Linked DNA regions of Labilibaculum sp. DW002. Each later gene encodes a partner of the first gene's protein in a complex. Links are inferred from orthologs where the notes say so. Each region holds a gene or a part of one and is shown on either strand. Other genes may lie near its edges. The genes, in order: L3049_RS21215 and rny.

Region 1 (3,314 bases):
TGATATCTTGCTTTGTAGAAAATATTGCTTAATTTTGCGAACTGATTGTGTTGAGCAGTCAATTATTATATTTTTTAAAATTCAAAAAAAGAATTATGTATTTATCAGCAGAAAAAAAGCAAGAGCTTTTCGAACAATACGGAAAGTCTAATAAAGACACTGGGGCTGCAGAATCTCAGATCGCTTTATTTTCCTACCGTATCGCTCACTTAACTGAGCACCTTAAGAAAAATAGAAAAGATTACAGTACCCAACGTGCGCTGCAATTGCTAGTAGGTAAAAGAAGAAGCCTATTAGATTACTTAAAAGCAAAAGATATTGAAAGATACCGTGCTATTATTAAAGCATTAAACATGCGTAAGTAATATCTTATAATATTAGCAATCTTGAGCAATCGGGATTGCTTTTTTTATTTAAGTACGGCAACATCTAGCCTTATCCCAATATAAGTTTGAATAAAACTACAAATGATGAATGTAATCGAAAAAAAAATTGAATTAGGTGATGGAAGGTCCATCACAATTGAAACAGGGAAATTAGCTAAACAAGCTGATGGATCTGTAGTAGTAAAAATGGGTAAGACCATGCTGTTGGCTACAGTTGTATCCGCAAAGGATGCAAAACCTGATGTGGATTTCATGCCATTATCAGTAGAATACAAAGAAAAATTTAGTGCTCTAGGAAGATTTCCAGGTGGTTTCATGAAACGTGAAGGTCGTCCTTCAGATCATGAGATTCTAGTTTGTCGTCTTGTGGATCGTGCTCTACGTCCACTATTCCCAGAAGATTATCATGCAGAAACTTTTGTTACAATTAACCTTATTTCGGTTGATGCTAATGATATGCCTGATGCAATTGCCGGTTTAGCTGCATCTGCTGCAATTGCAGTTTCAGATGTGCCATTTGCAGAACCAATTTCTGAAGTACGTGTTGCCAGAATAGATGGTAAAATGGTGATCAATCCTGGTCGTGAAGAGTTAGCTACAGCTGATCTTGATATGATTATTGCAGCTACCATGGATAACATCATGATGGTTGAAGGCGAAATGAACGAAGTTTCTGAGGCTGAAATGTTAGAGGCTATCAAAGTTGGCCATGAAGCTATTAAGGTTCAATGTCAAGCTCAAGTTGAGTTGGCTGAATTAACAGGTAAAACTGTAAAAAGAGAATATTGCCATGAGGAGAGTGATGAAGAGCTTCGTCAGTTAATCGTGGATAAAACATACGCTAAGGTATTAGCAGCTGCAAGATTGCAGAATCCAAATAAGCACCAGCGTGCTGAAGCATTCGCTTCAATTAAAAAAGAATTTGTTGAGGAATATTCAGAAGGAAAAGAAGCTTCAGATATCAACATGTCTTTAATTGGACGTTATTACCACGATGTAGAAAAAGATGCTGTTCGTGAAATGGTATTGGAAGATCGTAAACGTCTTGATGGTCGTGATACAGATCAAATCCGTCCTATCTGGTCTGAAATTGATTACCTTCCAGGTGCTCACGGATCAGCTGTATTTACACGTGGTGAGACTCAATCGTTAACATCAGTAACTTTAGGTACAAAGTTAGATGAGAAAATCGTTGACGATGTACTTTATAGAGGAAAAGAGAAGTTTGTTCTTCATTATAATTTCCCATCATTCTCAACTGGTGACGCCCGTCCAAATCGTGGTGTTAGCCGTAGAGAAGTAGGACATGGTAACCTGGCTTTCCGTGCTCTTAAAGGTATGATTCCAGCAGATTCTCCATATGCTATCCGTGTTGTTTCTGATATCCTTGAATCAAATGGTTCGTCTTCAATGGCAACAGTTTGTGCAGGTACATTAGCATTAATGGATGCAGGTATCCAAATCAAAAAGCCGGTAACTGGTATCGCAATGGGATTAATCTCAACTGAAGGTGCTAAAAAATATGCTGTTCTTTCTGATATCTTAGGTGATGAAGATCACTTGGGAGATATGGACTTTAAAGTAACAGGTACCAGAGATGGTATTACTGCTACTCAAATGGATATTAAAGTTGACGGACTTCCATACGAAGTATTGGAGCAAGCTCTAATGCAAGCACGTGATGGACGTCTTCATATTCTAGATAAGATTTCTGAGACTATTGAAACTCCAAGAGAAGATCTTAAGCCTCACGCTCCAAGAATTGTATCACTTGTTATTCCTAAGGATATGATTGGTGCTGTAATCGGACCAGGTGGTAAGATTATTCAAGAGATTCAAGAAACTTCAGGTGCGGTTATCGTAATCGAAGAAGTTGACGGAAAAGGTCATGTTGATATCTCAGCTGACAACAAAGAAGCAATTGATATTGCATTAGGTCGTATCAAAGGTATCACTGCAGTTCCTGAAGTTGGAACGATCTATAAAGGAAAAGTTAAGTCGATTGTTGCCTTTGGTGCTTTCGTCGAAGTTCTTCCTGGTAAAGATGGTTTACTTCACATTTCTGAAATTGAGCATCGCAGACTAAACACTGTTGATGAAGTATTGAAAGAAGGTCAGGAAGTTGAAGTGAAACTTATCGGTATCGATCCTAAAACAGGTAAATTGAAACTTTCTAGAAAAGTTTTATTACCAAAGCCTGAGAAAAACGAGAAATAATAAATCAATTATACGATTTAGAAATCCCGGATTTATTCCGGGATTTTTTTTTGATGTTTATTGAATGATTAACTTTGTAGAATTATTTAGGAAATGCTTTTATGGAAGAGAACTGGATCGAAGAAATATCAAAAAATATAGATGAGCAAATTGATTTGTACATATCGATAAAGGATTATCGGTTTTATCAGATCGAGAAGCTGAAACGAATTGCAAAATTACTTCAGAATCAAAAGAATTGCCTAGACTGTAAATATTCGCGGAAGGAATTAGAGGAAATTGTAAATGATCTGGATCGATTGATTAATAAGTCGGGGGTAAATAGAAGTGAGTATGAAAAGAGAGTAGAGAAATTGATTAAACATCTTAAAGTACAACATGACGTTTATCAAGCCCATCATTTTACTTATACCTATTCTGCAATTTTCACTTTAGTTGGAGCTTGTTTTGGTTTATTGCTTTCTTTTGGAATATTCTATTCATTTCATCCAACCACATTTTTCTTAGCTGCAGGAGTAGGAATGTTTGCTGGTAATGTTTTGGGAAGTCGAAAGGATAAATTTTACCTGCGAAATGGGAAGCAAATCTAATTTTCTTCTTAAAATATCATGAGTGAATTGTGATTATTTTTTTTGAGAAAGGACACTTTTTTCACAAGAAAAAATATTGTTAATAAATTAAGGCTTTTGACTAATCCTTTTCTTAAAAAAA
Region 2 (3,215 bases), on another replicon or contig:
AATACAATACATTAAAGTTAGCCAAAACATTTGCGGCAAATAGTGGAGATTCGCAAGAGGCTAAGGTTAAAATTAACCGAATTGTGCGGGAGATTGATAAATGTATTGCTCTTTTAAACAGGTAGAATTTGTTTATGGACGAAAAACTTTCGATAAGAGTTAATGTAGCAGATCGTTTCTATCCTTTAAAGATAGATCGGAAACAGGAAGAGGTTATCCGAAAAGCTGCAAAAATGATTAATGAGAAAGTATTGCAATACAAACAACGATATAAAGATAAAGATACTCAAGATTTTTTGGCAATGGCCTCATTACAATACGTTATAAAGGTTATTGAAGCAGAAAATAAGACCGATGTTTCACCAGTTTTAGATGAAATTAAAGTGATGGAGCAGGAGTTAAGAGAATTTTTGGATAAAGAGTAGTTTACTTTTGAATAAAAAAGTAGAAACCCGCATTATTTCTTAAGCGATTAGCAATTTTAATGTTATGTAGTGATTTTCTCGTACCTTAAAGGTCGTTAAAATAATACTATTTAATGTTATGACTGCAAGCCTGAGTGATAGTGCGGGTTTTGTTTTATATATATAATAATATTGACTTAATATTCTATGATATGATTGAAATAATAATAGGGTCCATTGCTTTTGTTGGCGGGGGTGTTGTTTCTTACTTTGTTTTGCAAAAAGCTCTTAAAACTAAGAGCAGCTCAATAATTAAGGATGCCCAATCCGAAGCAGAGGTTCTCAAAAAAGATAAAATCTTACAAGCAAAGGAAAAATTCTTACAACTTAGAACCGAGCATGAAAAGCAGATTAATGCAAAGAATGCAAAGCTTTTAGTTGTTGAAAATAAAGTAAAACAGAAAGAAAATGCAGTAAATCAGCGTGTAGAAGATTTTCAGCGTAAGAAGAAAGAAGTTGATACCATACGTGAGAACTTAAATGTTCAAATGGAGTTGGTTGAAAGAAAAGAGTTGGAATTAGAAAAATCTAAGCGTCAACAAATTGAGCAGTTGGAGAAAATTTCCGGCTTATCAGCAGAAGAGGCAAAAAATCAGATTGTAGAATCTTTGAAAGAAGAGGCTAAAACTGAAGCTATGTCATATGTAAACGATATCATGGAGGATGCTAAGATGTCGGCTAATATGGAAGCTAAGAAAGTTGTTATTAAAACAATTCAGAGAGTAGCTACTGAAACTGCGATTGAAAATTCAGTGACTATTTTTCATATAGAATCAGATGAAATTAAGGGACGTATTATTGGTCGCGAAGGACGTAATATTCGTGCACTGGAAGCAGCTACAGGAATTGAAATTATTGTAGATGATACACCGGAAGCAATTGTACTTTCAGGTTTTGATCCGGTTCGCCGTGAAATTGCTCGTTTAGCCCTTCACCAATTGGTTACTGATGGTCGTATTCACCCGGCTCGTATCGAGGAAGTTGTGAATAAAACGCGTAAGCAAATTGAAGAGGAAATGGCTGAAACAGGTAAGCGCACAGCTATTGACTTAGGAATTCACGGTTTGCATCCTGAGTTAATTCGTATGATTGGTAAGATGAAATACCGTTCGTCATATGGACAAAACTTACTGCAGCACGCTCGTGAAACGGCTAACCTTTGTGCTATTATGGCGACAGAACTTGGTCTGAATGCTAAAAAAGCAAAACGTGCAGGATTGTTACATGATATAGGTAAGGTGCCAGATGATGAGCCAGAGTTGCCACACGCAATTTTAGGTATGAAATTGGCCGAGAAATACAAAGAGAAACCAGATATTTGTAATGCAATTGGAGCTCACCATGATGAAATTGAAATGACAACTTTGCTTGCTCCGATTATTCAAGCTTGTGATGCTATTTCAGGCGCTCGTCCAGGTGCACGTCGCGAGATTGTTGAATCTTATATCAAGCGTTTGAAGGACCTTGAAAACCTTGCTCTTTCGCATCCAGGTGTGTTGAAAACATATGCAATTCAGGCTGGTAGAGAATTAAGAGTAATTGTAGGTAGCGATAAAATTTCTGATAAAGAAGCAGAAACTTTATCCTTAGATATTGCTCAGAAAATTCAGGATGAGATGACTTATCCTGGACAGGTAAAGATCACGGTTATTCGTGAAACTAGAGCCATTAACTACGCTAAGTAGATAAACAATTATAGGTTAAAAAAGCACGCTTCGAAAGAAGCGTGCTTTTTTGTTATAAGGATTTGAATAATTCTTTGAAATTTGGAATGTAGCTATTCAATTTTAACTTTTTGTACACGCTAATTTCGTGCTGTACCAACCTTTTTATTAGACTATTATTCGATGTGGGAAGATAATATTTAGAGTTATTCTCTATGTTTTTTGTTGAAATAATCTGCGCAAGTTCCTTTTGTCCGAAAACGGTTCCTTTATCGATTGGGTTAATGTAAAAAAGAATTGAGTCGGAAGGTGTACGTTTTGATTCTGGGTGTTGTTCGTTTTTATAGCATAGTAAAACACTTCCAGGCAAATTAATGCCATAGACAGGTATGTTTAACTCTTGGGCAATTCCAGCGTAAATAATGGCTAGAATAATGTAATTACCATTTTTTTGAGATAAAACAGTTCCAATATCGCCGTCCCAATTAGTAGGCTGGTTAGGAGGAAGTGGATGATAATTATGAATGTTGTAGAAAAAATGGTTAAGAATTTTAATCTTTTCCAATGCAGTATGATGCTCGTTTAGTTCAAGGCTAACATCGTACTTTATTTTCTGAACATTTTTTCGAATAGGATCCGTTAAGAGGTTTGGATTGTAACTTTGATTGATTAATATAGCTCCATCAATCAAATTTGGTGATTCGGAAGCGGCCCATTTTATTAGATCCTTCTTGACATTAGTGAATTGAATTTTGTTGATAACTGATTCCAACCTTTCCTGGTACATTTCATTCTTTGAATTGAACCACGAATCTTCTAATTGAGGTATCGTACTTATCGGTAATTCTGCTAGCTCCTTTTCAATACTTCGATAAATTTCTTGATCAGGATCATCCAGTAAGGACAATAGAGCAGCTAATTTATTCTTATTCATATCAATAGGTTTAGTCCTCACTAAATATAGTAAAACCCGCAAGGAAAAACAATCTTGCGGGTTAAATCTTTGATAATAAGGGTAAAAGCTATTTGCAAAGTCGATCTAAAACGGTTTGAATCAACTTTTTTATCGTTGGTTTATAGTCTTTAC

Evidence for each region.
Region 2: L3049_RS21215 (region 1) and rny share a complex: the UniProt entries of both Bacillus subtilis proteins name them as parts of the possible RNA degradosome complex. The link is inferred for Labilibaculum sp. DW002 from one-to-one orthologs.

The regions. Positions count from the first base shown.
Region 1 is NZ_JAKJSC010000012.1:476-3,789, forward strand. The notes cover bases 56-3,036. They hold L3049_RS21215 (polyribonucleotide nucleotidyltransferase), read left to right. Parts: upstream 56-470; coding sequence 471-2,603; downstream 2,604-3,036. Other genes in these bases: rpsO (30S ribosomal protein S15), read left to right, coding at 96-365; L3049_RS21220 (hypothetical protein), read left to right, coding at 2,705-3,036. In the rest of the region: more of L3049_RS21220, read left to right, coding at 3,037-3,193. UniProt on the Bacillus subtilis protein: Involved in mRNA degradation. Catalyzes the phosphorolysis of single-stranded polyribonucleotides processively in the 3'- to 5'-direction. Necessary for competence development in Bacillus subtilis.
Region 2 is NZ_JAKJSC010000001.1:962,566-965,780, reverse strand. The notes cover bases 1-2,882. They hold rny (ribonuclease Y), read left to right. Parts: upstream 1-616; coding sequence 617-2,149; downstream 2,150-2,882. Other genes in these bases: L3049_RS03690 (transglutaminase family protein), read right to left, coding at 2,202-2,882; L3049_RS03700 (cell division protein ZapA), read left to right, coding at 135-425; L3049_RS03705 (hypothetical protein), read left to right, coding at 1-125. Outside these bases: more of L3049_RS03690, read right to left, coding at 2,883-3,062; L3049_RS03685 (nucleoside phosphorylase), read right to left, coding at 3,151-3,215. UniProt on the Bacillus subtilis protein: Endoribonuclease that initiates mRNA decay. Initiates the decay of all SAM-dependent riboswitches, such as yitJ riboswitch. Involved in processing of the gapA operon mRNA, it cleaves between cggR and gapA.